Regions from separate parts of the Micromonospora sp. NBC_01405 genome, predicted to be linked through region 2. Evidence: predicted binding sites of a transcription regulator. Region 2 holds the regulator's gene; the other holds the start of a gene.
What was found. The regulator HrcA, encoded in region 2, represses chaperone genes, less so after heat shock. The targets are predictions, from matches to a motif close to GGTTNGCACNCTCNNNNNGAGNGTGCNAACC.

Region 1: the regulator HrcA is predicted to act here: its motif matches at 8,405-8,435, upstream of groES (co-chaperone GroES).

Annotation. Positions count from the first base shown of each region.
Region 1 is NZ_CP109532.1:3,679,429-3,694,539, reverse strand. It holds gene OG559_RS15970 (GuaB3 family IMP dehydrogenase-related protein) at 1-974, opposite strand, end outside; gene guaB (IMP dehydrogenase) at 1,005-2,567, opposite strand; gene OG559_RS15960 (DUF5319 domain-containing protein) at 2,802-3,212, shown strand; gene OG559_RS15955 (LuxR C-terminal-related transcriptional regulator) at 3,344-4,162, opposite strand; gene OG559_RS15950 (WhiB family transcriptional regulator) at 4,418-4,801, shown strand; gene OG559_RS15945 (hypothetical protein) at 4,908-6,143, shown strand; gene groL (chaperonin GroEL) at 6,244-7,887, opposite strand; gene groES (co-chaperone GroES) at 7,958-8,272, opposite strand; gene OG559_RS15930 (THUMP-like domain-containing protein) at 8,715-9,926, shown strand; gene ybaK (Cys-tRNA(Pro) deacylase) at 10,089-10,568, shown strand; gene OG559_RS15920 (sugar ABC transporter substrate-binding protein) at 10,833-11,921, shown strand; gene OG559_RS15915 (ATP-binding cassette domain-containing protein) at 11,955-12,764, shown strand; gene OG559_RS15910 (sugar ABC transporter permease) at 12,761-14,020, shown strand; gene OG559_RS15905 (ROK family protein) at 14,049-15,111, shown strand, end outside.
Region 2 is NZ_CP109532.1:4,233,308-4,248,418, forward strand. It holds gene OG559_RS18450 (DUF4240 domain-containing protein) at 1-31, shown strand, start outside; gene lepA (translation elongation factor 4) at 154-2,031, shown strand; gene OG559_RS18460 (GlsB/YeaQ/YmgE family stress response membrane protein) at 2,343-2,630, shown strand; gene OG559_RS18465 (GlsB/YeaQ/YmgE family stress response membrane protein) at 2,948-3,229, shown strand; gene OG559_RS18470 (sugar ABC transporter substrate-binding protein) at 3,441-4,730, shown strand; gene OG559_RS18475 (carbohydrate ABC transporter permease) at 4,727-5,713, shown strand; gene OG559_RS18480 (carbohydrate ABC transporter permease) at 5,725-6,558, shown strand; gene OG559_RS18485 (MOSC domain-containing protein) at 6,681-7,325, shown strand; gene OG559_RS18490 (phytanoyl-CoA dioxygenase family protein) at 7,398-8,300, opposite strand; gene OG559_RS18495 (hypothetical protein) at 8,520-9,383, opposite strand; gene OG559_RS18500 (enoyl-CoA hydratase-related protein) at 9,575-10,357, opposite strand; gene hemW (radical SAM family heme chaperone HemW) at 10,376-11,599, shown strand; gene OG559_RS18510 (DUF4870 domain-containing protein) at 11,681-12,376, opposite strand; gene hrcA (heat-inducible transcriptional repressor HrcA) at 12,643-13,665, shown strand; gene dnaJ (molecular chaperone DnaJ) at 13,740-14,882, shown strand; gene OG559_RS18525 (16S rRNA (uracil(1498)-N(3))-methyltransferase) at 14,940-15,111, shown strand, end outside.

The sequences.
Region 1 (15,111 bases), 550 kb from region 2:
CCGAGCGGCTCGCCGGCCACCTCGAACGCCCCGCGCGGCAGCGACGGGTGGCTGGCCGCCGAGTGCCACCACGCGCCGCCGGCCGGGGCCTCCTCGCACAGCGTCAGTGGCTCGCCGAGCATCACCGCGTCCGCGCCGCAGCCCAGCGCCTTGGCGATGTCGCCGGAGGTCTGGATGTCGCCGTCGGCGATCAGGTGCACGTACCGGCCGCCGGTCTCGTCCAGGTAGTCGCGGCGGGCCGCGGCGGCGTCGGCGATCGCGGTGGCCATCGGCACCCGGATGCCGAGCACCGACTCGGTGGTCGACCAGTCGTCGCCGCCGATGCCGACGATCACGCCCGCCGCGCCGGTGCGCATGAGGTGCAGCGCGGTCTTGTAGTCGGTGCAGCCGCCAACGATGACCGGGAGGTCGAGGTCGGCGATGAACTCCTTGAGGTTCAACGGCTCGTCGGTGGTGGAGACGTGCTCGGCCGACACGATGGTCCCCTGGATCACCAGGATGTCCACGCCCGCGTCGAGGATCACCGGGGCCAGCGCCAGGGTGTGCTGCGGGGAGACCCGGACCGCCACGGTGCCGCCGCCGGCCCGCAGCTCGCGGACCCGCTCGGCGATCAGGTCCGGGCGGATCGGCTCGGCGTACACCTCCTGGAGCCGCTTGGTGGCGCGGGCGTCCTCGCCGAGGCCGGCCAGCTCCTCAAGGATCTTGGTCGGGTTCTCGTACCGGGTCCACAGGCCCTCGACGTTGAGCACGCCGAGCCCGCCGAGCTGGCCGAGCCGCACGGCCGACTGCGGGCTCATCGTCGCGTCCGAGGGATGCCCCACGCACGGGATGCCGAACTGGTACGCGTCGAGCTGCCAGGCCGTGGAGACGTCGTCGACGTCCCGGGTGCGGCGGCTCGGCACGATGGCGATGTCGTCCAGGTGGTAACCGCGCTGCGCGGTCTTCCCCTGGCCGATCTCGACCACATCACGCATGGGGGCTCCAGGTGTCTTGAGGGGATGGGGTCAGCGGGAGTGGTAGTTCGGCGCCTCGACGGTCATCTGGATGTCGTGCGGGTGGCTCTCCTTGAGCCCGGCCGCGGTGATCCGGATGAGCTGGCCGCGCCGGTGCAGCTCGGGGATGCTCTCCGCGCCGACGTACCCCATGGCGGCGCGCAGCCCGCCGGTGAGCTGGTGGGCGACGGCGGAGAGCAGGCCCCGGTAGGGCACCTGACCCTCCACGCCCTCCGGGACCAGTTTGTCCTCGGCGAGCACGTCCTGCTGGAAGTAGCGGTCCTTGCTGTACGACTTGGCCTGACCCCGGGACTGCATCGCGCCGAGCGAGCCCATCCCCCGGTACGCCTTGTACTGCTTGCCGTTGATGAAGATCAGCTCGCCGGGGCTCTCCTCGCAGCCGGCCAGCAGGCTGCCGAGCATCACCGTGTCGGCGCCGGCCACCAGCGCCTTGGCGATGTCGCCGGAGTACTGGATGCCGCCGTCGCCGATCACCGGGACGCCGGCCGGGCGGGCGGCCCGGGCCGCCTCCATGATCGCGGTGATCTGCGGGACGCCGACGCCGGCCACGATCCGGGTGGTGCAGATCGCGCCCGGCCCCACCCCGACCTTCACGCCGTCGGCGCCGGCGTCGACCAGGGCCTTCGCCCCGGCGTACGTGGCCACGTTTCCACCGACGATGTCGATCCTGACGTCCTTCTTGAGCTGGCGCACCATGTCCAGCACCGCCCGCTGGTGGCCGTGCGCGGTGTCCACGATCAGCACGTCCACGCCCGCGTCGACCAGGGCGCGGGCCCGCTTGTAGGCGTCCTCGCCCACGCCGATGGCGGCGGCCACCCGGAGCCGGCCGGCGTCGTCCTTGGTGGCGTTCGGGTACTGCTCGCTCTTGGTGAAGTCCTTGACGGTGATCAGCCCGCGCAGCCGGCCCGAGTCGTCGACGATCGGCAGCTTCTCGACCTTGTGCTGGCGCAGCAGCGCCAGCGCCTCGTCCTTGCTCACCCCGACGGGCGCGGTGACCAGCGGCGGGCGGGTCATGATCTCGTGGACCGGGGTGGCCGGCTCGGAGACGAAGCGCATGTCCCGGTTGGTGACGATGCCGACGAGCTGACCGTCGCCGTCGACCACGGGAACGCCCGAGATCCGGTACCGGCCGCAGAGCGCGTCGACGTCGCGCAGGGTGTCCTGCGGGCTGGCGGTCACCGGATTGGTGATCATGCCGGACTCGGAGCGCTTGACCAGGTCGACCTGGAGCGCCTGGTCCTCCAGGGAGAGGTTGCGGTGCAGCACGCCGATGCCGCCCTGGCGGGCCATCGCGATGGCCATCCGCGCCTCGGTGACGGTGTCCATCGCGCTGGACAGCAGCGGAATGGTCAGCTCGACGTTTCGGGTCAGCCGGGTGCGGGTGTTGACCCGGCTGGGCACCACGTCCGACTCGCCGGGCTGGAGCAGCACGTCGTCGAAGGTGAGGCCGAGTGGGACCACCCGGGCCGAGCCGGCGGGCAGCTCCGGCAGATGGCCGCCCAGCTCGCCGCGGTCGGCGCCGGCCGGAAGATCGATGCTGGGCGAATTGTCCACGAAAGGCTCTCCTGAGCTGGTCGGGCGGGGCTTCAGCGAGGCGGCGCGCGCGGGCATCCAGCGCACGCCGGGTGATGACGCGTCGGTGCCATCGTACCCATCGGCCCGGGCCGACCCCGCCGGAGCCGGCCCGTTCGTCGACGCTGCGTGACGGCCGCCCCCGTCAGCCCCGACGCCGGGTGACCAGGCGGACGGGGGCGGGCGGCACGTGGTCGCGGGGTCTACGGTGAGGGGGTGCACGACGAGCCCATCGACCCGTTCAACGGCGACCCGGCCGATCCGGCGGCGGAACTGCACGACCCGGACGGCGACGCCGCACTCGACCCGCTGACCGAGGTCGAGCGGCAGGACGTGCTCGAGGACCTCGCCGACCTGGAGATCTACCAGGCCCTGCTGGCCCCCGTCGGGGTGCGCGGGCTGGTGATCGAGTGCGAGGACTGCCGGGAGCCGCACTACTTCGACTGGGACCTGCTCCGGGGCAACCTGCGTCACCTGCTCAGCTCCGGCCGGCCCCGGGTGCACGAGCCGGCCTACGACCCGGACCCGGACCACTACGTCACCTGGGACTACGCGCGCGGCTACGCCGACGGTGTGCACGACACCCTGACCGAGGGCACCGAGGACGACACCGAGCCGGGCAACTGAGCTACCCCGCGGGTCCTGCGCGTTGCTGACGTACGGGTAGAGGCTCGCGGCGCTTGTCCGGACAGCACGGCGTCGAACCAGGCGTGATCTGCGAGACCGGACCCGGCCGGGCAGCGGGCCCGACGGCGCGCTCAGGCGACCAGGCCGGCGCGGAAGCCGGCGGCCACCGCGTGCGCGCGGTCGCGGGCGCCGAGCTTGCGGAACAGCCGGCGGGCGTGTGTCTTGACGGTGTCCTCCGAGACGAACAACTCCCGGCCGATCTCGGCGTTGCTCTTGCCCTCGGCCATCCCGAGCAGCACCTGGAGCTCCCGTTCGGTCAGGCCGACCGCCCCCCGGCTCCCCCGGGCCGGGGCGGCCCGCCGTGGGTTTGCCGGCTCCTCGGTCTCGCCGCCGGTCGGCTCCGGCTCGTCGTCGCCCCGCTGCACGGGCACCATCGACGGCAGGCCGCCCGGCCCCTCCTGGGTCGCCGGCCAGGCCGAGCCGGGATTGTTGGGGGCGCGACCGGCCGGGGTGGGGCGCTTCTGGCCGCCGACGGCCGCGGCGTCCCGCGCCGGGTCGGCCACCCGGTGCCGGGTCGCCCGGCCCGGCGCGGAGAGCAGCAGCAGGGCCTTGGCCACCGCGCTGGTCAGGTCGTGGTCGGTGCCCTGGATCAGCCCCCGGGCCCCGGCGCCGATGCTGGCCGCGGCCGCGTCGGACTCCTCGGCCCCGAGCAGCAGCACCGCGGCGTGCGGGGCGCGGGCCAGCACCCGACGCACGAAGCCGGCGCTGTCCGGCCGGGTGAGCGCCGTGTCGGCGAGCACCACGTCGGGCGGCCCCTCCGCCAGCCGCAGCATCACCTCGGGATCAGAGACGGCGGTACGGACGGCGGCGGACAGTCCGAGCCGGGCTGCCGCGGAGTTCAGTTGCTGCGCGGCGAGCGGTGTCCGAACGCACACGAGAACAGTACGCACTGTGTGGTCTCCTCTCCGACCCGAAGCAGACCACGGCGGGGTGTGGTCGGGTGGGTGTTCCCAGCAATCCTCCGAACTTTTCCGACAGATAGGGCATAAGCCGCGCAATGTCCGAGGTTTTCGATCACAGAAGTGTGAGCCCGCGCGAGCCGGGGTACCGGAAGCCCGAGCCGGAAATCGGTGCGCCAGCGCGGCCGCCGCCCGGACATCCGGTCAACTGAGAGTCTCCGCGGTGCCGCGGGAGGAGGGGTGCTGATGTCGAACGTACGCAGGCTGCCCGGACCCATCGTCGACCTCTGGGACTGGCAGCGGCTCGGTGCCTGCCGGGGCCGCGACAGCGCCCAGTTCTTCCACCCGGACGGGGAGCGCGGCTCCTCCCGCCTGCGCCGCGAGTCCGGCGCCAAGGCGGTCTGCCGGGCCTGCCCCGTACGCGCCGAGTGCGCCGCGCACGCGCTGTCCGTCCGTGAGCCGTACGGCGTCTGGGGCGGCTTCAGCGAGGCGGAGCGGCTGCGGCTGCTCGCGGTCGGCTGGGAGGACCTGGCCGACCGCCGGCACAGCCGCGTCGACGTGGCCCGCCTGGAGTCCCGCCTCGGCCGCCCGCACAAGTCCGCGATGTCCGCCCAGCGCAGCGTCGCCTGACGACCGCGCCCACCGCACGCCGACGCCGCGCCCCGGCCGCCCGGGGCGCGGCGTCGTGTCACGTCCCGGCCAGGCGGATGTCCCACCGTTCTGCCAGGATCCTCGGATGCTGATCGACATCGCGGATCCGGACACGCTCTGGGCCCGGTGGGGCGCGCTCGCCTCGGCGCTCGCCACCCTCGGCCACGACGACGTCTACTGGTACGACGCGGACGGCGCCCACCACGACGACCACGGGGGCAACTGGGCGCGGCTGGTGCGTGTCGAGGGCGGCCGGGCGGTGCTCTTCGGCTACGACCACGAGTACAGCGACACCGTCAACGTCAGCCCGCCGCTCGACCTGCTCGCCGGGGCCCCCGCCTGGCTGCCCTGGCCGGAGCTGATCCGGCATGCCGAGGGCGACCAGCTCGGCTACGCCTACTGGTACGACGGCGGCTGGTCCCGGGTGCCGTACCCGGAGCCGCTGCTGCCCGACGGGCTGCGGGCCACCGCCGGGGCGGTGCTCGACGACGACCGGGCCCGGCGGGAGCTGGGCGAGGTGGTCTTCGAGTGGGGCGGATACCAGCCTGCTGACGAGGCGACGGAGCAGGCCGAGGTGGCGGAGGCCGCCGGCCGGCTGCTCGACGCCGCTGCCGACCGCGCCCTCGACGCGGGCGCGCTGGACGGGCTGCTCGGCCGGCTCCGGCCCGGCCCGGTCGACGTGCCCGCCGGCCTGGCGATGGCGGCCCGGGCCGGGCTGACCCCGGGCGAGCGACCACCGGCGGTGGTGGCGGCGGCAGGGGCCCCGCCCCGGCGGGTCCGGGTGCTCAGCGACGACCAGCACGACCGGCTGGTCTGGACGGCGATGCGGCGGGCCACGGAGGCGCCCCGCCCGGCCCCGGCACCCACCCCCGAGCTGACCGAGCTCGTCGACTGGGCACGCGGCCGGGCCCCGGCCGGCGACGGCCGCTGCTCGCTGTTCATACAGGTCACCGACACCGCGCTCAGCCAGCACCCGGGCGAGGCTCCCCCGGCCAACCGTCCGGGCGAGGACGGGTGGGCGGCCTTCCGCCAGGCCGGTGACCTGGTCCGCCGGCTCCGGGCGGCCGAGGCCGATTCGGCGCACGGGCAGTGGATCTTCCTACGGCTGGAGACGACCGCCGGCGGCTTCACCCTCGAACGGCGCTACGACTCGTGGCCCGGTTGGCTGACCGACGACGGGCACGGGCCCTGGCGCAGCCACCTCCAGCCGGAGCTGGACCGCCGGGCACCGGCGTTCCGGCCCGCGTGGGCGGTGCTGCTGGCGCCGGAGGTCGCTTACCTCGGCCCGCCGCCGCCCTTCGACACGCCCACCATCGGGTGACGGGCCTGCCGGCGCGCGCCCGCCACCTCAGGGGGCAGGAAGGGCGGCAGGGCACGCCGTCGGGTGAAGGCGTGCCCTGCGCGGTGTCGTACGGCGTCGGTCAGAAACCCGGGCCGTGCTGGTGGCCGTGGCCGTGCGAGTGGCCGTGGCCCCCGGCGGCCGGCTCGGCCTTCTCCGGCTTCTCCACCACCAGGCTCTCGGTGGTGAGCAGCAGGCCGGCGATCGAAGCGGCGTTGGAGACCGCGCTGCGGGTCACCTTCACCGGGTCGATGATGCCGGCCTTCGCCATGTCGACGTACTCGCCGGTGGCGGCGTTGAGGCCGTTGCCCCACGCCTGGTCGACGACCTTCTGCACCACGACGTAGCCGTCGTGGCCGGCGTTCTGCGCGATCCAGCGCAGCGGCTCGACCAGCGCCTTGCGCACGATCGAGACGCCGATCTTCTCCTCGCCGGTCAGGCCGAGGTCGTCGTCGAGAACCGACCGGATCTGCGCCAGGGCGGCGCCACCACCGGGCACCGTGCCCTCCTCGACGGCGGCCTTGGTCGCGGCGATGGCGTCCTCGATGCGGTGCTTGCGCTCCTTCATCTCGACCTCGGTCGCCGCGCCCACCTTGATGACCGCGATGCCGCCGGAGAGCTTCGCCAGCCGCTCCGCCAGCTTCTCCCGGTCCCACTCGGAGTCCGAGGCCTCGATCTCCTTGCGGATCTGGGCGACCCGGTCGGCGACCTCGCTGGACTGCCCGCCACCGTCGACGACGGTGGTGTTCTCCTTGTCGACCACGACGCGCCGGGCGGTGCCGAGCACCTCCAGGCCGACCTGGTCCAGCTTGTAGCCCAGCTCCGGGGCGACCAGCTCGGCGCCGGTGAGGATCGCCATGTCCTGGAGCATCGCCTTGCGGCGGTCGCCGAAGCCGGGGGCCTTCACCGCGCAGACCTTGAGGGTCTTGCGGATCGAGTTGACCACCAGGGTGGACAGGGCCTGGCCCTCGACGTCCTCGGCGATGATCAGCAGCGGCTTGCTGTTCTGGAGGACCTTCTCCAGCAGCGGCAGCAGCTCCTCGATCGCCGAGATCTTCTGCGTGGTGATCAGGATGTACGGGTCCTCCAGGACCGCCTCCTGCCCCTCCACGTCGGTGACGAAGTTCGGCGAGATGAAGCCCTTGTCGAACTGGAGGCCCTCGGTCACGTCCAGCTCGGTGGCGAGGGTGGAACCCTCCTCGACGGTGATGACACCGTCGCGGCCGACCCGCTCCATCGCCTCGGCGATCAGCTCGCCGATCGTGGCGTCCTGCGCGGAGATCGTCGCCACGTGCGCGATCGACTCCTTGCTGGCGACCTCGACGGCCCGTTCGAGCAGGGCCTCGGAGATCTTGTTGGCGGCCAGGTCGATGCCGCGCTTGAGGCCGGCCGGGTTGGTGCCGGCGGTCACGTTGCGCAGGCCCTCGCGGACCATCGCCTGGGCCAGCACGGTCGCGGTGGTGGTCCCGTCGCCGGCGACGTCGTTGGTCTTGGTCGCCACCTCCTTGACCAACTGCGCGCCGAGGTTCTCGTACGGGTTGGTGAGCTCGATCTCCTTGGCGATGGTCACGCCGTCGTTGGTGATCGTGGGCACACCGAACTTCTTGTCCAGGACGACGTTGCGCCCGCGCGGGCCGAGAGTGACCTTGACCACGTCCGCGAGGGCGTTGACACCGTGTTCCAGCAGGTGTCGGGCGTCATCCGAGAAGCTGAGGATCTTCGCCATTAATGTCCCTTCGAGGCGTCACTGCCCCGGCCCGGCGAACCGGACCGGGGCAGTGACACTGATCGGTTGCCTACTTCTCGATGACCGCGAGAACGTCGCGGGCGGAGAGCACCAGGTACTCCTCGCCGGCGTACTTGATCTCGGTGCCGCCGTACTTCGAGTAGATGACGGTGTCGCCGACGGCGACGTCAACCGGGATCCGGTTGCCCTTGTCGTCGATCCGGCCCGGGCCGACAGCGAGGACAGTGCCCTCCTGCGGCTTCTCCTTGGCGGTGTCGGGGATCACGATGCCCGACGCCGTGGTGGTCTCAGCCTCGTTCGCCTGGACCAGGATCCGGTCCTCGAGCGGCTTGATCGCAACCTTGGTCGCGGTAGTCACGGGCATACCCTCCTGGGGTATTGGTTTCGTTGCTGGCCGACGGGGCCGACCAGCGTCAATCTGCCACATGCCACCGGGCGGGGCCGTCGTCGCGGGTGCCGGTCCGCCTGGCGTTCAGCGCCCGGGCACGGGCCCGGAAGCTGGCACCCTCGATGGGAGAGTGCTAATCGCAGGTTAGGCCGTGGCTAGCACTCCGTCAAGGAGAGTGCCAGCGCGCCACCCGTCGTGTCGCCACAGTTTCGCCACTCGTAACCGCGACACGCCGACGACGCCTCGCCACACCGTGTTCGACTCCCTACCGTCGGTGGCCACCATCGGAGGCCGTTGGAGGGGCCCGGATTCCGACGCTGACGTTCCTGCGGGCCCAGCGACGCCGGGCCCGCCAGTCGGGACGGGCCCTTGACGGCCCGCAACCGACCAGCCCGGCCGGGGCCGGGACAATGGGCGGGTGGATCTCGACCAGTTCGCCGCCCTGCGTACCCCCGAGGGGTCGGCCGCGCTCGACGCGGCGACCGAGAGGGCCGGCGGCGACCCGCTGGCCGCGGCGGGCGCGCTCCGCTCTGCCGGAATCCCGGCCGGGCTCGCGGCGGCGGCGCTGACCCAGGCGGAGCTGCGCCGCCGGGCGGTCGGCAAGTTCGGGCCGGAGGCCGCCGGCATGTTCCTCACCCGCCCCGGGCTGGAGCAGGCCACCCGCCGGGTGGTCGCCGACCGGCGGGCCGCGCGGCTGCGCGCGGCCGGGGTGCGCACCCTCGCCGACCTGGGCTGCGGCCTCGGGGCCGACGCGCTCGCCGCCGCCCGCGCCGGCATCCGGGTGTACGGGGTGGAGGCCGACCCGGTGACCGCCGCGATGGCCGCCGCGAACGCCGAGGCCGCCGGGCTGGCCGACGCGTTCACCGTGGAGTGCGGCGACGCCACGGCGTTCGACGTGGACCGGGTCGACGCGGTCTTCTGCGACCCGGCACGGCGCAGGGCCGGCACCGGGCGGCGGATCTTCGACCCGAACGCCTACTCGCCGCCGTGGGACTTCGTCACCGGCCTGGCCGAGCGGGTGCCGAACACCGTGGTCAAGGTGGCCCCCGGCCTCGACCACGCGCTGATCCCGGCCGGAGCCGAGGCCGAGTGGGTGAGCGTGGCCGGCGACCTGGTCGAGGCCGCCCTGTGGTGCGGCCGGCTCGCCGAGGTCCCCCGCCGCGCCACCCTGCTGCGGGAGCCAGCCCCCACCGCCGCCGCCGCGCCGGTCGCCCACCACCAGCTCACCGGCTCCGGCGCGGTCGAGGCCACGGTCGGCCCGGTCCGCCGGTACGTCCACGACCCCGACCCGGCGGTGGTCCGCGCCCACCTGGTCGCGGAGCTGGCCGACGCCATCGACGCCACGCTCGCCGACCCGAGCATCGCCTACCTGTACGCCGACGCGCCGGGCGCGACGCCGTTCGCCCGCTGCCTGGAGATCACCGACGTGCTGCCGTTCTCGCTGAAGCGGCTGCGCGCCCTGCTGCGCGAGCGCCGGGTGGGCCGGGTCGAGATCCTCAAGCGCGGCTCGGCGCTGGAGCCGGAGAAGCTGCGGCGGGACCTGCGGCTGGCCGGCCCGGAGGCGGCGAGCCTGGTGCTGACCCGGGTCGCCGGCGCGCCCACCGTGCTGCTGTGCCGGCCGGTGGGCTGACCCGGGTCGCCAGCGCACCCACCGTGCTGTCGTGCCGGCCGGAGGGCTGGGCCACCGCCGCCCCGGTCGGCGGGCGGCCCCCCGGTGCGGGCCGGTCCTGCCGCCGCGCTGATCCGCCGTTTCCGGTGGCCCGCCGGGCGACGCCGGGTTAGCTTGTCGGACATGGCGGGACAGGGCACTCCGGCGACGGCGCTGCTGAACAGGCGGAAGATCCGGCACAGCACCCACCCGTACGACGTCTCGCCGGACGCGCCGGACTACGGCGCGCTCGTCGCGGCGGCCCTGGGCGCACCCCCGGAGCGGGTGTTCAAGTCGCTGGTCACCGAGGTCGACGGCGCGCTCGCCGTGGCGGTGGTGCCGGTGACCGGCGAGTTGGACCTCAAGGCGCTGGCCGCCGCGCTCGGCGGCAAGCGGGCGACGATGGCGGACCGGGCGGTCGCCGAGCGGGCCACCGGCTACGTACGCGGCGGGATCAGCCCGATCGGCCAGCGCAAGCGCCTGCCCACGGTGCTGGACGCCTCCGCCCTGGCCCACGACACCGTCTACGTCTCGGCCGGCCGGCGCGGCCTCCAGGTTGAGCTTGCCCCGGCCGACCTGATCGCCCTCACCGACGCCGCCACGGCCCCGATCGCGGCCCACTGACCCACCGCCACCGCCGGCCGCCGCTCCCCACCGCACACCGCGAGCGGCCCGGCCGGACCGGCGGTCCGGGTCGCGTCCGGGCAGCACAGGGGCCGGGATGCCCGCTCCCGGCGGGCGGCGGCAGGTGTCGTCGGCGTTGCCGAATTGTTACTGCGGCCGACGAGACTTCAGAACTCGACGGCCTTGTGTCGGACCTGCGGCACGAAATACGTTGCCGGACACAACAAACTGCTGTCCCGCCTTCCACCCCCGAAAGGACCGCACATGCGCAAGGGCTTCCTCACCCTCGCCGTCGTGGGCGTGCTGGCCACCGGCGGCACGGCCGCCTGCGGCCCCGGCAGCGCGGCGGTCGGCAGCGACAGAAAGCCGAAGATCGGGGTGATCCTGCCGGACAGCAGGACCAGCGCCCGGTGGGAGGGCGCGGACCGCAGGTACCTGGAGGAAGCGTTCCGGGCCGCCGGGGTCGACTACATCATCCAGAACGCGCAGGGCGACAAGTCCAGCTTCTCCACCATCGCCGACGGCATGCTCACCGCCGGCGTCACCGCGCTGATGATCGTCAACCTGGACTCCGGCACCGGCAGGGCCGTGCTGGACCGGGCGAGGTCGCAGGGCGTCGCCACCATCGACTACGACCGGCTCACCCTGGGCGGCTCGGCCGAGTACTACGTCAGCTTCGACAACGAGGCCGTCGGCAGGCTCCAGGGCGAGGGCCTCAGCCGGTGCCTGGCCGACCAGGGCGTCGAGAACCCGGTGGTGGCGTTCCTCAACGGCTCGCCGACCGACAACAACGCCACCGAGCTGAAGGCCGGCTACGACTCGGTGCTCGGCCCGAAGTTCGCCTCCGGGACGTACGTCAGGGGCCCCGACCAGCCCGTGCCGGACTGGGACAACGCGCAGGCCGGGGTGCTCTTCGAGCAGATGCTCACCCGGACCGAGGGCCGGATCGACGGGGTGCTCGCCGCCAACGACGGCCTCGGCAACGCCGCCGTCTCGGTGCTGAAGAAGAACAAGCTCAACGGCAAGGTCCCGGTGACCGGGCAGGACGCCGACGTGCAGGGCCTGCGCAACATCCTCGCCGGCGACCAGTGCATGACCGTGTACAAGGCGATCCGGAAGGAGGCGGACGCCGCCGCCGCGCTGGCCGTCTCGCTGGCCAACGGCGTCCGCCGGGACACCGGCCAGACGGTCCGGGACCCGGAGAGCGGCCGGGACGTACCGGCCGTGCTGCTGGAGCCGAAGGCTATCTACCAGGAGAACGTCAAGGACGTCGTGGCCGACGGCTACGTCGCCCGGGACAAGCTCTGCGCCGGCCCGTACGCCGAGCGGTGCGCCGCCGCCGGGATCAGCTGACCCGCCCGCCGACCGTTGTACGGAGGAGACCCTGTGTCCGCAACCCCCCTGCTGGAACTGCGCGGGATCGACAAGAGCTTCGGCCCCGTCCAGGTCCTGCGCGACGTCACCCTGTCCGTCCACGAGGGCGAGGTGACCGCGCTGGTCGGTGACAACGGCGCTGGCAAGTCAACCCTGGTCAAGTGCATCAGCGGCATCCACCCCACCGACTCCGGCGAGTTCCTCTTCGAGGGCCGCCCGGTGAGCGTCAACAGCCCCCGGGACGCCGCAGCCCTGGGCATCGACGTCGTCTACCAGGACCTCGCCCTCTGCGACAACCTCGACATCGTGCAGAACATGTTCCTCGGCCGGGAGCGGAGCAACGGCCTGGTCCTGGACGAGTCGGCCATGGAGCAGATGGCCGCCGAGACCCTGGTCAGCCTGGGCATCCGGACGGTGCGGTTCCTGCGCCAGCACGTCGCCAGCCTCTCCGGCGGGCAGCGGCAGACCGTCGCCATCGCCAAGGCGGTGCTCTGGAACAGCCGGCTGGTCATCCTCGACGAGCCGACCGCCGCGCTGGGCGTCGCGCAGACCGCCCAGGTGCTGGAGCTGGTCCGCCGGCTGGCCGACAACGGCCTGGCCGTGGTGCTCATCTCGCACAACATGAACGACGTCTTCGCCATCTCCGACCGGATCGCCGCGCTCTACCTGGGCCAACTGGTCGCCCAGGTGCGGACCACCGACATCACCCACGCCCAGGTGGTCGAGCTGATCACCTCCGGCCGCTCCGGCGCCCTCGGCCACGCCGAACCGAGCGCCCTCGGCACGGGATCCGACGCCACCACCTGGGGAGCCGTCCGATGACCGCCACCGTCGTCAAGCGGGAAGGGTCCTCGGACGTCGCCCCGGAGCCCTCCGTCGGCAGCCACGTCCGGGACTACCTCGCCCGGCTGCGCGACGGCGACCTGCGCCTGCTGCCAGCCGTGACCGCCCTCGTCGTGCTCTGCCTGGCGTTCGCGATCGTCCGGCCGGTCTTCTTCTCGGCCGCCAACTTCGCCAACCTGTTCACCCAGGGGGCCGCGGTCACCGTGATCGCGATGGGCCTGGTCTTCGTCCTGCTGCTCGGCGAGATCGACCTGTCGGCCGGCGTCGCCAGCGGGGTCTGCGCCACCGTCCTGGCCAAGGTGGTCAGCGACCTGGGCCACCCCTGGTACGTCGCTGTGCTCGCCGCCGTCGCCACCGGCGTCCTCATCGGCCTGACGCTCGGCTTCCTGGTGGCGAAGGTCGGCATCCCGTCCTTCGTGGTGACCCTGGCCGGCTTCCTGGCCTTCCAGGGCGTGGTGCTGCTGCTGATGCGGGAGGGCACCAACATCGCGATCAACGACGAGGTGATCATCGCGATCGAGAACCGGTGGGTGCCGCCCCCGATCGGCTGGCTGCTGGCGGGGGTCGCGGTCGCCGGGTACGCCGTCACGCAACTCCTGCGGCACCGCGACCGGACGGCCCGGGGGCTGGTCACCGAGCCGGTCGCCGTGGTCGCCGGCCGGGTCGCGGCACTGGCGCTGCTCCTCGGTCCCGCCGTGTACGTGTTCAACCAGGAACGCAGCATCAACCCGCTGATCAGCTCCAACAAGGGCATGCCGATCGTGGTGCCGCTCATCGCCGTCCTGCTGGTCTTCTGGACCTTCGTGCTCGATCGCACCGCGTACGGCCGGCACCTGCTGGCCGTGGGCGGCAACCGGGAGGCCGCCCGCCGCGCCGGCATCAACGTGGACCGGATCCGGATCTCCGCGTTCGTCGTCTGCTCCGCGATGGCGGCGGTCGGCGGCATCATCGCGGCCAGCCGGGACAGGTCGGTGGACCCGAACACCGGGGGCAGTAACGTGCTGCTCTACGCGGTCGGAGCGGCCGTGATCGGCGGCACCAGCCTCTTCGGCGGCAAGGGTCGCATGATCAACGCGGTGCTGGGTGGGGCGGTGGTAGCGGTGATCATCAACGGGATGGGCCTGCTCGACCTGAGCTCCGGCCTCAAGTACCTCTTCACCGGGCTGGTGCTGATGCTGGCCGCCGGGGTGGACGCGCTGTCCCGCCGGCGGTCCGCCACCACCGGCGCCCACTGACGACGTGCGACACGGAGTGCCGGTGGCGATGCGCGCAGGACCCAGCCAGGACGAGATCCGTCGGCAGAACCTCGGTGCCCTGCTGCGCTACGTGCACGTCCACGGCGCGACGACCCGCGCCGAACTGACCACCGTGCTCGGGCTCAACCGCAGCACCATCGGCGCGCTGACCGCCGACCTGACCGGCGCCGGCCTGGTCAGCGAGGGGACGCCGCGGGAGACCGGCCGGGCCGGCCGGCCGTCGCTGGTCGTCCGGCCCGAGTCGGAGCGGGTGTACGCGTACGCGTACAGCGTGGAGGTGGACCGGCTGCGGGCCGCGCGGGTCGGCCTGGGCGGCGCGGTGCTCGACCGCCGGGAGCTGGACCGGCCCCGCAACCTGCTGGCCGGGGAGGCCGCGCCGCTGCTGGCCGGAGCGCTCAAGGAGATGCTCCCGGCGGTGCCGGCCGGCGCGGTCTGCGTCGGGGTCGGGGTGGCGGTCTGCGGCATGGTCCGCCGCGACGACGGCCTGGTCCGGCTGAGCCCGCCCACCGGCTGGGTGGACGAGCCGATCGGCGCGGCGCTGGCCGCCGAGCTGGGCATCGACGTGCCGATCACGGTCGGCAACGTGGCCGACGTGGCGGCCTTCGCAGAGCACGCCCGGGGCGTCGCCGCCGGCTGCGACAACATCATCTATCTGTACGGGGACGTCGGCGTCGGCGCCGGCATCATCGCCGGCGGCCGGCGGCTCACCGGGCACGGCGGGTACGGCGGCGAGGTCGGCCACATGGTGGTGGTCCGGGAGGGGACCCGCTGCGAGTGCGGCTCCCGGGGCTGCTGGGAGACCGAGATCGGCGAGCACGCCCTGCTGCGGGCCGCCGGCCGGCACGACGCCCGGGGCCGGGACGCGCTGCTGGCCGTCTTCGACGCCGCAGGTCGGGGCGACGCCCGGGCCCAGACGGCGGTCCGCCAGGCCGGCGACTGGCTCGGCTTCGGCGTGGCCAACCTGGTCAACATCTTCAACCCGGAGATGGTCATCTTCGGCGGCACCATGCGTGACCTGTACCTGGCCTCGGCGGCCCAGGTCCGCAGCCGGCTCAACTCGATCGGGTTGT
Region 2 (15,111 bases):
CGCGCTCTTCGTCGAGCCGCCCGCGGAGTGAGCCGCCGGCCGCGCCCCGGGCGGCGGGAGGAGTGATCCGACCGGGCTCGGGGCGACGTGGGAGCATAGAGGGGGCCGGCGTCGCGTCGGCCCGCTCACGTCAGCCGACCAGAACGGACCGCTGTGTCACCGACGCTCGATTCCGGCGCGAACGCTCCCGGTGCCACCGACCCGGCGCGCATCCGGAACTTTTGCATCATCGCCCACATCGACCACGGGAAGTCGACCCTGGCCGACCGGATGTTGCAGCTCACCGGCGTGGTCGACCCCCGGCAGATGCGCGCGCAGTACCTCGACCGGATGGACATCGAGCGCGAGCGCGGCATCACCATCAAGAGCCAGGCTGTCCGGATGCCGTGGACGGTCCGCGAGGGCGACCGGGTCGGCGAACAGGCCGTGCTCAACATGATCGACACCCCTGGCCACGTTGACTTCACCTATGAGGTGTCCCGGTCGCTCGCCGCCTGCGAGGGCGCGGTCCTGCTGGTCGACGCTGCCCAGGGCATCGAGGCGCAGACCCTGGCGAACCTCTACCTGGCGCTCGAGAACGACATGCCGATCATCCCGGTGCTCAACAAGATCGACCTGCCGGCCGCCCAGCCCGAGAAGTACGCCGAGGAGCTGGCCCACCTGATCGGCTGCGATCCGGCGGACTGCATCAGGGTCTCCGGCAAGACCGGCGTCGGCGTGCCGTACCTGCTCGACGAGATCGTCCGGCAGCTCGTCCCGCCGGTCGGCGACGCCGACGCGCCCGCCCGGGCGATGATCTTCGACTCGGTGTACGACGTCTACCGGGGCGTGGTCACCTACGTCCGGGTGATCGACGGCCGGATCGGTGCCCGGGACCGGATCAAGATGATGTCCACCGGCGCCGTCCACGAGTTGCTGGAGATCGGCGTCATCTCGCCGGAGATGGTGAAGGCTGACGCGCTCGGCGTCGGCGAGGTGGGTTACCTGATCACCGGCGTGAAGGACGTCCGCCAGTCCAGGGTCGGTGACACGGTCACCATCAACGCCAGGCCGGCGACGCAGGCGCTCGGCGGCTACAAGGACCCGAAGCCGATGGTCTACTCCGGCCTCTACCCGATCGACGGGTCCGACTACCCCAACCTGCGCGAGGCGCTGGACAAGCTCAAGCTCAACGACGCCGCGCTCGACTACGAGCCGGAGACCTCCGGCGCCCTCGGTTTCGGCTTCCGGTGCGGCTTCCTCGGCCTGCTGCACCTGGAGATCATCCGGGAGCGGCTGGAGCGGGAGTACAACCTCGACCTGATCTCCACCGCGCCGAACGTGGTCTACCGGGCCATCACGGAGGACGGCCAGGAGATCGTCGTGACCAACCCGAGCGAGTACCCCGCCGGCAGGATCGCCGAGGTGTACGAGCCGGTCGTGCGGGCCACCGTGCTCACCCCGAACGACTACGTGGGCGCGGTGATGGAGCTGTGCCAGGGCCGCCGGGGCAACCTGCTCGGGATGGACTACCTCTCGGCCGACCGGGTGGAGCTGCGCTACACGCTGCCCCTCGCGGAGATCATCTTCGACTTCTTCGACCAGCTCAAGAGCCGTACCAAGGGCTACGCCTCGCTGGACTACGAGCCCTCGGGCGAGCAGGCGTCCGAACTGGTCAAGGTGGACATCCTGCTGCACGGCGAGCCGGTGGACGCGTTCAGCGCCATCGTGCACAAGGACAAGGCGTACAACTACGGCGTCACCATCGCCGCGAAGCTGCGCAAACTGATTCCCCGGCAGCAGTTCGAGGTGCCCATCCAGGCTGCGATCGGCAGCCGGGTGATCGCCCGGGAGACCATCCGGGCGATCCGCAAGGACGTGCTCGCCAAGTGCTACGGCGGTGACATCAGCCGCAAGCGCAAGCTGTTGGAGAAGCAGAAGGAGGGCAAGAAGCGGATGAAGATGGTGGGCCGGGTCGAGGTCCCGCAGGAGGCCTTCATCGCCGCCCTGTCCTCCGACGACGGCGACGGCAAGGCCGCCGGCAAGAAGTAGCCGCGCCACCGCTCCCCGGGAGGTCAGGCCACCGTGGGTGACCGCGACGGACGCCCACCCAGGCCGGCCCGGGGACGGGCGTCCGGTCGTACCGGTAGGAATTTTCCGGGTCCGGCAGCGCGCCCCGCGGGGGCGGTGGGAGCCCTTCCAGCTGGCCTTTTCCCACCCTGCGGGTGGGCGGAGAGGGCGGCGACATCGACGTGCGGCAGCAGATCGGCGGCGAACCCGGTTTGAATTTTCGGGCCCTCGGGAACTTAGCGGTCACGACAGCAACAACACCGTTGTGACACATCTTTAGGAGGAGGGCGACCGTGGAGCTCACCGTTTGGGGCATCATCACCGCACTCATTGTTGGTCTCATCATCGGCGCTCTGGGCCGCCTGGTCGTCCCGGGCCGGCAGAACATGCCGATCTGGCTGCACATGCTGATCGGTGTCGGCGCCGCCCTGCTCGGCACCGTGCTCGCCCGCGCCATGGGCATCGCCACCGAGACGGCCGGGATCGACTGGACCGAACTGCTGGTGCAGGTCGTGCTGGCCGCCGTCGCCGTGGCCCTGGTCGCCGGTGTCGGCCGTCGCCGTAGCGTCAGCCACCGGTAACGGCACACCGTTTTCTCCCGAAGGGCGCCCGACCACAGCGGTCGGGCGCCCTTCGCGTGCGTCCGGCCTTTCCGCGCCCGTGCCGAAGGCGTGGGGAAAGTGGGCACGAGTTGTCCCTTGTCAATGTGGGATCCGGTGTGCCGGCCGGGCCCGGGAGCGCGCCGAGGGCTGCCGCGTGCGGCCTGAGCTGCTCAGACGTTCCGAGTGGCGGGCATCCATCGCAATGTCCGAGGGGTGGGTTTGGATTTCCGGTGGGTCGGGAACTTAGTTGTCGCCACAGCAAACAATACTTGTGAAGCTTTCTGAGGAGAACGACCATGACCGTTACCGGAATCATCACCGCGCTCATCGTCGGTCTGATCGTGGGCGCCCTGGGCCGCCTGGTCGTCCCGGGCCGGCAGAACATGCCGATCTGGCTGCACATGCTCGTCGGCGTGGGCGCCGCCCTGCTCGGCACCGTGCTGGCCAACGCCGTCGGTATCTCCACCAACACCGCCGGGGTTGACTGGGCCGAGCTGCTGGTCCAGGTCGTCGTCGCCGCCATCGCGGTCGCGATCGTGGCCGGCGTGGGTGGTCGCCGCAGCGTCTCCCACCGGTAACAGCCACCGTCTCGTCAGCGGGCGCCCGACCTTCTCCGGTCGGGCGCCCGTTCGTCTGCGTCCCGCCCGGTTCGGTCCACGTCGGACTGCCGCCGCGCCCCCGCTGCGGTACGGTCGCCTCGCTTCCAAGTCGCCCCTGTCGTAAAGGAATTTTTCCTACTAGGGTGCGGCGGAGAAGGTTAGTGCCAGGACGGCGCGAGGGAGATGTGGCGTGAACAGGTGGAAACGGCTGGCCCCGGTCACCGCCGTGGTGGCGTCGGCCGCGATGGTGCTCACCGGTTGCGGTGGCTCGGGGGACGACAAGGCCGCCGACAACAGCAAGCTGACGGTCTGGATGATGGGCGAGGGCAGCGCGGCGCAGACCGCCTTCCTCGACGGCGTCGAGACCGAGTTCAAGAAGAAGCACCCCGACACCGACGTGGTCGTGCAGTACATCCCCTGGCTCGAGGCGCCCAAGAAGTTCCAGGCGGCGCTCGCCGGCGGTGAGGGACCCGACGTCACCGAGCTGGGCAACACCGAGACCCAGGGCTGGGCCGACCAGGAGGCGCTGGCCGACGTCACCGGCAAGTTCGGTGGCTGGGCCGAGGGCAAGGACATCCTCCCCGACCTGGTCAAGAACGCCCAGCTCGACGGCAAGCAGTACGGCGTGCCGTGGTACGCCGGCGTCCGCGCGCTGTACTACCGCACCGACTGGTTCGCCGAGGCCGGCGTGAAGCCGCCGACGAGCTGGGACGAGCTGGTCGCCACCGCGAAGGCCGTCCAGGCGAAGAAGCCGGGCACCTACGGCATCGCGCTGCCGGGCAACTCGGAGCTGCCGTTCTACTCCTTCCTCTGGGGCGCGGGCGGCGAGATCGCCACCAAGCAGGGCGACACCTGGAAGTCCGGCTACAACACCCCGGAGGCCCAGAAGGCGGTCAAGTTCTGGACCGACATGGTCACCGTGCACAAGGTCGCCCCGCCCGCCGCCGCCGGCTGGAACGAGATCGACGCCCGGACCCAGTTCGCCACCGGCAAGGCGGCGATGGCCTTCGGCGGTAGCTGGCAGGCCGGCGCCATCAAGAAGGACAACCCCGACATCGAGAAGGTCTGGGGCACCTTCCCCATCCCCGGCCCGGACGGCAAGCCGGCCCCGGCCTTCGCGGGCGGCTCGGACATCGCCCTGTGGAAGGACAGCAAGAAGCAGGACCTCGCCTGGGACTACCTGACCGTGCTGCTGAGCAAGCAGAAGGACAAGGAGTTCGCCAGCAGCCTCGGCTTCTTCCCGGTCTACTCCGACCTGGTCAGCGGCGGCGAGTACGCCAACGACAAGCTCATGGCGGCGTTCGCCACGACGATGCAGAACACGAAGCTGACCCCGCTCACCCCGAAGTGGGTCGAGGTCAGCCGTACCAAGACGGTGACCCAGGCCATGAACAGCTCGGTCATCAAGGGTCAGAAGACGGTCGAGAAGGCCACCGCCGAGGCGGCTGCCGAGATGGAAAGCATCCTCAACGCGAAGTGACCACGCTGATCCAGGCGCCGGAGACGTCCGCCGCGCGGGAGAACCCCGCGCGGCGGCGTCGCCGGGTGGACCGCCTGCCCTACCTGCTGCTCCTGCCCTGCCTGGTGATCATCGGCGTGCTGCTGCTGTGGCCGCTCGGCCAGGTGGTGGCGATGTCCTTCTTCCGGCTGAACAACGTCCGGCAGCTGCGCGGCGACCGGGAATGGCCCTGGGTCGGGTTCGGCAACTACGCCGAGATCCTCGGGGACCCGTTCTTCCTGACGGTGCTGCGCAACACGGTCCTCTTCGCCGTGGCCAACGTGGCGCTGACGATGGTCCTCGGCACCCTGGTCGGGCTGCTGCTCAACGGGCTGGGCAAGCGGATGGCCACCTTCGTCGCGAGCTGCGTGATGCTGGCCTGGGCCACCCCGGCGCTGACCGGCACCATCGTGTGGAAGTGGATGTTCGACGACACCTCCGGCCTGGTGACCTGGCTGTTCAACGCCCTGCCGGACGGGCTGTCGAACGCGTTGTTCGGGCGCGCCGACTGGACCGGCTACGGCTGGTTCAACTCGCCGCTGATGTTCTTCTCGATCCTCACCCTCGTGGTGGTCTGGCACTCCTTCCCGTTCATCGCGGTCAGCGTGCTGGCCGGGCTCAAGAGCGTGCCGGGCGAGCTGCACGAGGCGGCCCGGGTCGACGGGGCCGGGCCGTGGAAGGTGTTCTGGAAGATCACCTTCCCGCTGCTGCGCCCGGTCTTCGGAATCCTGGTGGTGCTCTCCACCATCTGGGACTTCAAGGTCTTCACCCAGCAGTTCGTGCTGGCCGGCGGCACCCAGGACCGGCCGACGTTCATGTTGTCGATCTACTCGTACGCCGAGGCTTTCTCCCCGCCCCCGAAGTACGGCCTGGGCGCGGCGATCGCGGTCATCCTCACGCTGATCCTGCTCCTGGTGACCGGGGTGTACGTGCGGATGGTGCTCAAGCAGGAGGAGGAGTCGTGAGGCGCGGCGCGGTGGTGAAGCGGGTCGCCCTCAACGGCGCGGGCCTGCTGGTGGCGCTCTTCGCGGCGTTCCCCGTCTACTGGATGATCGCGACGTCGCTCAAGCCGAACCGGGAGATCTTCTCGGCCACGCCCCGGCCGGTGCCGGCCAACCCGACGCTGGAGCACTACCGGGAGATCCTGACCGGGAACCTGATTCCCGGCGTGACGTTCGGGGACTTCTTCCTCAACAGCGTCCTGGTGGCGGTCTCGACCGTGGTGCTCAGCAGCCTGGTCGCGCTGCTGGCGGCGACCGCGGTGGCCCGGTTCCGGTTCAAGCTGCGGACCAGCTTCCTGATCATGCTGCTGGTGGTGCAGATGATCCCGCTGGAGGCGCTGGTCATCCCGCTGTTCCTGATGATCCAGCGGCTGGGCCTCTACAACACCCTGCCCAGCCTGATCCTCACCTACCTCGGCTTCTCGCTGCCGTTCGCGGTCTGGATGCTGCGCGGCTTCGTGGCCGCGGTGCCCAAGGAACTCGAGGAGGCCGCGGCGATCGACGGGGCGAGCCGGGTGCAGATCTTCCGCCGCATCCTGTTCCCACTGGTCGCGCCCGGCCTGGTGGCGACCAGCATCTTCTCCTTCATCACCGCCTGGAACGAGCTGATCTTCGCGCTGACGTTCATCAACGATCAGGACCGGTACACCCTGCCGGTGGCGATGACGTTCTTCTTCGGCCGGGACGACACCGCGTGGGGGCCGGTGATGGCCGCCTCGACGCTGTTCACCCTTCCGGTGATCATCTTCTTCCTGCTGGTGCAGCGCCGGATGGTCTCCGGCCTGGTGGCGGGCGCGGTCAAGGGCTGAGGCGCGGGCAGGGGCCGGCCGGGCGCGTGAGCGTCCGGAGGGGACCCTGCCCGTCGCCCGGCGGCGCGGCCTCCGCCGTTGCGGGGACGGCGGTCGCCGGTGCCCGGACGTAGGCTGACGCCATGACAGGCAGGCTGGTGGCGGTGAACGTCGGCGTGGTGACCGAGGCGGAGTGGGCGGGCGACGCGAGCGGCCGCAGCGGGATCGACAAGCGACCGGTCGACGGGCCGGTGCTGCTGCGGGCCGACGGCGTCGAGGGGGACTTCATCGGCGAGCGGGCCCACCACGGCGGCCCCGACCAGGCGGTCTACGCGTACGCCGAGGAGGACGCCGCCTGGTGGGCGGCCGAGCTGGGCCGGGCCGTCCGGGAGGGTGGCTTCGGCGAGAACCTGACCACGTACGCCGTGGACGTGACCGGGGCGGTGATCGGGGAGCGGTGGCTGATCGGCTCGGCCCTGCTCCAGGTGACCAAGCCGCGCACGCCGTGCACCACGTTCGCCGGGTTCTGGGGCGTGCCCGACCTGATCAAGCGGTTCACCGTGCGGGCCGCGCCCGGGGCGTACCTGCGGGTGCTGCGGGAGGGCGAGGTCAGCGCGGGCGACCCGGTCGAGGTGGTGGACCGGCCGGCGCACGGGATCACCGTCGGCGAGGTGTTCCGGGCCGGCACCCTGCAGCCGGAGCTGCTGCCCCGGCTGCTCGACGTCCCCGAGCTGCCGGAGTCGGTCCGGGAGAAGGCCCGCCGCCGGCTCGACGCGGGGCGGGCCTGACCGCGCCGGGCGTGCGGAAGGGCCCCCTGGCGTGCGCGACGCGCGCCGACAGAGGGCCCTTCGCCTATCGCGTCAGCGGAGCCAGGGGATGTTGCGATCGAGCTGGCCGCGCTCCTTGAGCTCCTTGCGCAGCGGGATCTCGTCGTCGACGTACCCGTTCCAGTTGATGCCCCAGTAGTTCGCGGTGTGGGTGCCCTCGCCGCAGAGCTGGCGCTGCACCGGCGTGCGGTTGGCCCACCACTCGCTCTCGGGGTCGATGTGCAGCTCGTCGAGGGGGCGGATCCACCGGTAGGTGTAGCCGACGAAGAGCATCTTGCGGGTGATCGTGGAGAGGTTCGTCGACCGGGAGTGCCACTGGCGGCGGTCGAAGATGAACGCGTCGCCCGGCTTGGCGGTGATCTCCACCGTGCCCTCCGGGTCGGGGTTGTGCACCGTCAGGTCGTTCGGCCGGGGCAGCGAGTTCCACAGGTGGCTGCCCGGGATGACCTTGGTCGCGCCGCGCCCGGTCTCCGACAGGTCGGAGAGCACGTACGCCACCTTCAGCGAGAACATCGGCCGGGGCAGGTTCGGGTCCATCGTCTCCGGGTCGGAGTTCTGCCGGTACCCGTCCTGGTGCCAACCCCAGTACGGCTTCTCCGGCTCCGCCGCCGGCGGGGTGACGTCCAGGTGGTTGTGGTGGGTGTAGATGTTCCACCCGGCCAGGCCCCACATGTACGGGAAGGCGATCGGGTGGGTGAGCAGGTTGCCGAAGAGCTCGTCCCGATCCAGGAAGCCCAGCAGGTGCAGGGTGCCGTCCTTGGTGGTCTTGCCCTTGGCCTTTTCCTCCGCGTAGACGCGGTCGACGGCCTCCTCCAGGGCGGCCCGGTGGTCCTCCGTCAGCACGTTCCGCAGCAGGAGGAAGCCCTGCTCGTGGAACTCCTTGCGATCGGTGTCGCTGATCGGTTCGTAGCCGGTCCGGCCGTCGTAATCGAACACCGCGTAGTACCCCTCCCCATGAGGAAACCATCTCTGGCCCAGGCAGCCGATGGTACTGCGCCGGCATCGGGGGTGGCGCCGCGCCCGGCCGGGGCCGGGCGGTCACCCGACGATCGGCAGTCGGTCGGGCGCGGAGGGTGACAATTGGGTGCCAACCCGGGGAATTTGCCCTCTATGCCGGATTGCGCGGTCACCGTCGGTGGGGAGATCCGGGGACGATCAGGCGTCGGCGAAGACCTCCGCTACGACCCGCTGGTCGGCAGTCGGGGCGTCGGCCACCCGGTCCCAGGTGCCGGCCTCGGCGGTCCACTCCAACCCGCCGAAGCGCACCCGCTTCACCCCGTGGTCGGAGGCGTGCGAGACGAGCCAGTGCGCGTACCGCCAGCCGTCGCGCTGGTCGGTGGCCGGCACGGCGAGCCCGGTCAGCTCGGCCAGCGACACCGTCCTCGGCAGCCCCCAGTCGAGGCTCAGGCCCTGGGTCAGGGCCGCCGCCGCGGCCTCGCCGCGCATCACCGGCGTCGACCCCACGGTGCAGGCCACGGCCCCGGTCGCCTGACCGAGCAGCGCCCGGGTCAACACCTGCGACTCGTCGGCCCACTTCTCGTACGCCTCCGGGAAGGCCGAGCGCTGCACCCGCTGCGCCGCATCGGTGACCCGCATCTTCTCCCAGCCGCGCACCCGCTTGAGCGCGGCGTAGAACTTGTTGGTCGCGTACCGCGGGTCACCGATCTGCTCCCCGGTGCCCCAGCCCTGGCTCGGCCGCTGCTGGAACAGCCCCACGGAGTCACGGTCGCCGCCGTCGAGGTTGCGCAGCCCGGACTCCTGGTACGCCGTGGCGAGGGCCACCACCACGGCGCGCTCCGGCATCTTCCGCTGGGTGCCGATCGCCGCGATGGTGGCGGCGTTGGCCATCTGGTCGGCGTCGAGACGCACCTGGCCGTCCGCCTGCACGAGACAGGTGCGGCTGGCCAGGGGGAGCCGTAGGCGCTCACCCACCTGGCGGGCCACGAACCAGATCCCGATGGCGGCGATGACGGCGACGACGACACCGGCCGCGACGACTGCCCGAGTTCGCACCCGCACCCCCTGTTCGCCAGCGTCCGCCAAGAGTACGTCCCCACCGTCGCCGACCGGCTCGTCCGACCGGTTCGCTCCGTTCCGTAGCGAGTCGACCACATTTCACGCCCGGGGCGGTGTGTTCCGCCCGGCCCGGTGCCGGGGCGCGACGGGCGCGGTGCCGGCCGGCTTTCCCGCCGGCCGGGGCGGGAAACGCCTCAGGCGGTCGGCACCCAGCTCGCGTCCCGCTTCTCCCGGAACGCCAGCACCCCCTCGCGCCCCTCCTCGGAGAGGAAGTACCCGGTCGACACGGCGGCCAGCTCGGCGATCTCGGCGGCCAGGTCGGTGGCCGGCGGCCGGCGCAGCAGCGCCTTCGCCCCGGTCAGCGCCTGCGGCGCGCCCCGCACCAGCGACGCGCACACCCGCTCCACCGCCGCGTCCAGCCCGTCGGCCGGCACGGCGGTGGTGACCAGGCCGATCTCGGCGGCCCGCCGGCCGTCGAAGGTGTCGCCGGTCAGGTACAGCTCGGCGGCGGCCCGGGGGGCCAGCCGGGGGAGCACGGTCGCCGAGATCACCGCCGGGACCACCCCGATCCGCACCTCGGTGAAGGCGAACGTCGCCTCCTGTGCACAGACCGCCAGGTCGGCCGCCGCGATCAGGCCCAGCCCGCCGGCCCGCGCCGGCCCGGCCACCCGGGCCACCACCGGCTTCGGGCACTCCCAGACCGCCGCGAGCACGTCGCCGAGCATCCCCGCCGGGACGCTGCCGCTGGCGTACGCGGCGGCGGTCTCCTTCAGGTCGGCGCCGGAGCAGAACACCGGGCCGGTGTGGTCGAGCACGACCACCCGGACCGCGTCGTCGGCCACCGCGGCGGCCAGCCCGGCCAGCAGCTCCGTCATCAGCGGCGTCGAGAGCGCGTTGCGGTTGTGCGGGCTGTTCAGGGTGAGGGTGGTCACCCCGCGGGCCGTGGTGACCCGCACGAGCGCGTCGGAGGAGGTCATGCGGGCACACTAGTGGCCATGCCCGGCGTCCTTCCAGAAGGCGAAGCCGTCCCCGTCGACGGCTCGCTGCCCGCCACCGCCACCCGCGCCGTCGGCGCGCGCGGCTTCGGCGTGTACGTGCACGTGCCGTTCTGCGCCAGCCGGTGCGGCTACTGCGACTTCAACACGTACACGGCCGACGAGTTGGGCGGCGGGGTCGGCCGCGAGTCGTACGCCGACACGGTGCTGGCCGAGCTGGCGCTCGCCCGCCGGGTGCTCGGCGACACCCCGCCGCCGAGGGTCGACACCGTCTTCGTCGGCGGCGGCACCCCGACCCTGCTCCCGGCCGACCACCTGGCCCGGATCCTCGACGGCATCGACCGCGCCTGGGGGCTGGCCGCCGACGCCGAGGTGACCACCGAGGCCAACCCGGAGTCGGTCACGCCGGAGTCGCTGAAGACCCTGCGGGCGGCCGGGTACACCCGGATCTCGCTGGGCATGCAGTCCGCCGCGCCGGGGGTGCTCGCGATCCTCGACCGCCGGCACAGCGCCGGCCGGGCCACCGCCGCCGCGGCGGAGGCCCGCGACGCCGGGTTCGACCACGTCAACCTGGACCTGATCTACGGCACCCCGGGGGAGAGCGCCGAGGACTTCGCGGCGTCCCTCGACCAGGTGGTCGCCGCCGGGGTGGACCACGTCAGCGCGTACGCCCTGATCGTGGAGGACGGCACCCGGCTGGCCGCGCGGATGCGGCGCGGCGAGCTGCCGTACCCCTCCGACGACGTGGCGGCGGACCGCTACCTGGCCGCGGAGGCCGCCCTCGGCGCGGCCGGCTTCTCCTGGTACGAGGTGTCCAACTGGGCCCGCACGCCGGCCGGGCGGTGCCGGCACAACCTGCTCTACTGGACCGGCGCGGACTGGTGGGGCCTGGGGCCGGGGGCGCACAGCCACGTCGGCGGGGTGCGCTGGTGGAACGTCAAGCACCCGAGCGCGTACGCGAAGCGCCTCGCGGCGGGGGAGTCCCCCGGCCTGGCCCGGGAGGTGCTCACACCCGGCGAGGCGCACATGGAGGACGTGATGCTGCGCCTGCGGCTCGACTCCGGCCTGCCGCTGGACGTGCTGGACGCACCCGGCCGGGGCGGCGCGGCGCGGGCCGTGGCCGGCGGGCTGCTCGACCCGGCCGGGTACGCGGCCGGCCGGGCCGTGCTCACCCTGCGTGGCCGGCTGTTGGCCGACGCGGTCGTGCGCGACCTGCTGCCCTGATCGGACGCCTCGGCCCGCGCCCCCGTCCGCCGGGCCGGCTGCCCGGCATGGGCCGGCCCGGCGAGGGCCGGCCGATGCGGGTCACTTCACGATGTTGTAGGTCATCGGGTAGCGGTAGAGCGTGCCCTCGTTGGCCTTGATGCCGCCGATGATGCCGAAGATGATCGGCACCAGGGCGACCAGCATCGGGATGAAGAACAGCACCCCGCAGGTGACCACGGCGAGCACGAAGCTGACCAGGAGGGCGGCCACCCAGGTGAGCTGGAAGTTCAGCGCCGCGACGGCGTGCGCGCGCACGGTCGGCGACTGCGGGCCCTTGACCATGAGCGCGATCAGCGGGGCGACCCAGCCGAGCAGGCTGCCGCCGACCACCACGCCGAGCGGACCGCCGAAGTGCGCGATCAGCGCCCAGGTCTTGTCGTCGTTGGTCGGGTAGCCGCCGGTCGGGCCCGGGTACGCCCCGCCGGTCGGATATCCGCCACCCGGGGGGTATGCGCCACCCGGGGGGTATGCGCCGCCCGGGGGGTAGCCGCCCGGGTTGAAGCCACCCGGTGGGGGCTGGCTGCCGGGCGGCGGGTAGCCGCCCGACGGCGACTGGTCGCCGGTGGGTGGTGGATAGCCACCGGGCGGGGGATAGCCGCCCACCCCGGGAGCCCCGGAAAGTGGTGCGGTGGGCGGCTCGTCCGCCGACGAGCCGTACGGTGCCGACGGCGGGTTGGCCTCGGGCGGGTAGCCGCCCGGGTCGCCTGATCCGGGAGGGCGAGGTGGTTCAGTCATGCACGTCACGGTAGGGGCTGCCGACAAGTGGACACCAGAGCGACACTGGTCGGGACGAGGGGCTGATCGGCAGCGGGGCCGGCGTCCCGCCCCGTCGCCGGGTGCCGTGGCCGGGCCGACTGTCCGTCTGTGATCTTACCGACGGCGGGGCAGCCGACGTAGACTGGCACTCATTACAGTCGAGTGCCAGGCTTCGCCAGCAGGCGGGCAGGCCCGGGGCGTCGCCGCGACGACGGGGCACCGACGTGCGACAGGAGGTAAGGGGAGTGGGTCTCGACGACCGCAAGCTCGCCGTGCTCCGCGCCATCGTCGAGGACTACGTCGCCACTCAGGAGCCGGTCGGCAGCAAGGCCCTGGTCGAGCGCCACCAGCTCGGCGTCTCCCCGGCGACCGTCCGCAACGACATGGCGGTGCTGGAGGAGGAGGGGTACATCCGGCAGCCGCACACCAGCGCCGGGCGGGTTCCCACCGACCGGGGCTACCGGCTCTTCGTCGACCGGCTCTCCCGGGTCAAGCCGCTCAGCCCGGCCGAGCGCCGGGCCATCGAGCGCTTCCTGGTCGGCGCGGTCGACCTGGACGACGTGGTGCACCGCACGGTCCGGCTGCTGGCCCAGCTCACCCGGCAGGTAGCCGTGGTGCAGTACCCGTCGCTCGCCCGGTCCTCGGTGCGGCACCTGGAGCTGGTGCCGATCTCCACCACCCGGCTGATGCTGGTGATGATCGCCGACACGGGGCGGGTCGAGCAGCGGCTGGTCGAGCTGCCCGCGCCGGTCCCCGCCGACGTCGTCACCGACCTGCGCCGGCTGGTCAACGAGAAGCTGGTCGGCAGCCGGCTGTCGGAGACCCCGCCACTGGTGCAGGCCCTGGTCGAGGAGTCGGCGGCGCACCTGCGTCCGGCCATGACCACGCTGTCCACGGTGCTGCTGGAGACGCTGGTCGAGCGGCACGAGGAACGCATCGCGCTCGCCGGCACCGCCAACCTCACCCGGGGCGGCCTGCTGGACTTCCAGGGTTCGCTGCGGCCGATCCTGGAGGCCCTGGAGGAGGAGGTGGTGATGCTCAAACTCATCGGCGAGGCCGAGTCGACCACCACCCGGGTGCTGATCGGCGACGAGAACGAGATCGACAACCTGCGCGCCGCCTCGGTGGTGAGCACCGGGTACGGGCCGGGGGCGGCCGCGCTCGGCGGCCTGGGCGTGCTCGGCCCCACCCGGATGGACTACCCCGGCACCATCGCCACGGTGCGGGCCGTGGCACGCTACGTGGGCGAGCTGCTGGCCCAGAACTGACCAGTCAGGGCCGACGGCCGGCTCCGGCCGCCGACCGGCGCAACGCGAGACGAACATGAGGACACGGGAACGCAGTGGCCAGGGACTACTACGGCATCCTCGGCGTAGGCCGGGAAGCCTCCGACGACGAGATCAAGCGCGCCTACCGCAAGCTGGCGCGGCAGTTCCACCCGGACGTGAATCCGGACCCGGAGGCACAGGAGAAGTTCAAGGACATCAACGCCGCGTACGAGGTCCTCTCGGACGACCGGAAACGGCAGATCGTCGACCTGGGCGGTGACCCGCTGGCCCCGGGCGGCGGGGGAGCGGGTCCGGGCGGCCCCGGCGGGGCCGGCCCGTTCGTCGGCTTCCAGGACATCATGGACGCCTTCTTCGGCGGCGCGGCCGGCGGCGCGCGCGGGCCCCGCCCGCGTACCCGGCCGGGGGCCGACGCGATCCTGCGGCTGGAGCTGGACCTGCACGAGACGGCGTTCGGCGTCGAGGCGCCGATCACCGTCGACACCGCCGTGCTCTGCACCACCTGCTCCGGCGCGGGCACCGCCGCCGGCACCCACCTGGCCACCTGTGAGGCGTGCGGCGGCCGGGGCGAGGTCCAGTCGGTGCAGCGCACGTTCCTCGGCCAGGTGGTCTCCGCCCGGCCGTGCACGGTCTGCCAGGGGTACGGCACCACGATCCCGCACCCCTGCCCGACCTGCGCCGGCGACGGGCGGGTGCGCACCCGCCGCTCGCTGACCGTGAAGATCCCGGCCGGGGTCGAGGACGGCATGCGGATCCGGCTGGCCCAGCAGGGCGAGGTCGGCCCGGGCGGCGGCACCGCCGGCGACCTGTACGTGGAGATCCACGAACGCACGCACGACGTCTACTCCCGCAAGGGCGACGACCTGCACTGCCGGGTGACCGTCCCGATGACCGCCGCCGCGCTCGGCACCCGGCTGACCATCAAGACGCTGGACAGCGAGGAGACGGTCGACGTCAAGGCCGGCACCCAGCCGGGCAGCACCCTGCGGCTGCGCGCCCGGGGCGTGCCGCACCTGCGCGGCACCGGCCGTGGCGACCTCTACGTCCACCTCGACGTGCGGACCCCGACCAAGCTCGACGCCGACCAGGAGAAGATGCTCCGCGACTTCGCCAAGACCCGGGGCGAGGAGGTCGCCGAGCTGTCCAAGCAGGGTGGCTTCTTCTCCCGGATGCGCGACGCGTTCAACGGGCACCCCTGACCCCGGTCCTCCAGCCTCGCCGCCCCGGTTCCTGCCGGGGCGGCTAACCTGATCGTCGTGTCCGCGCCGCTGTTCCTGGTCGAGTCGCTGCCCACCGCTGCCCAGCTCACCCTGGACGGCCCCGAGGGGCATCACGCCGCCACCGTGCAGCGGCTGCGGGTGGGCGAGGAACTGCTGCTCGCCGACGGCCGGGGCGGCACCGCGTCCGCCGTGGTCACCGCCGTCGGCC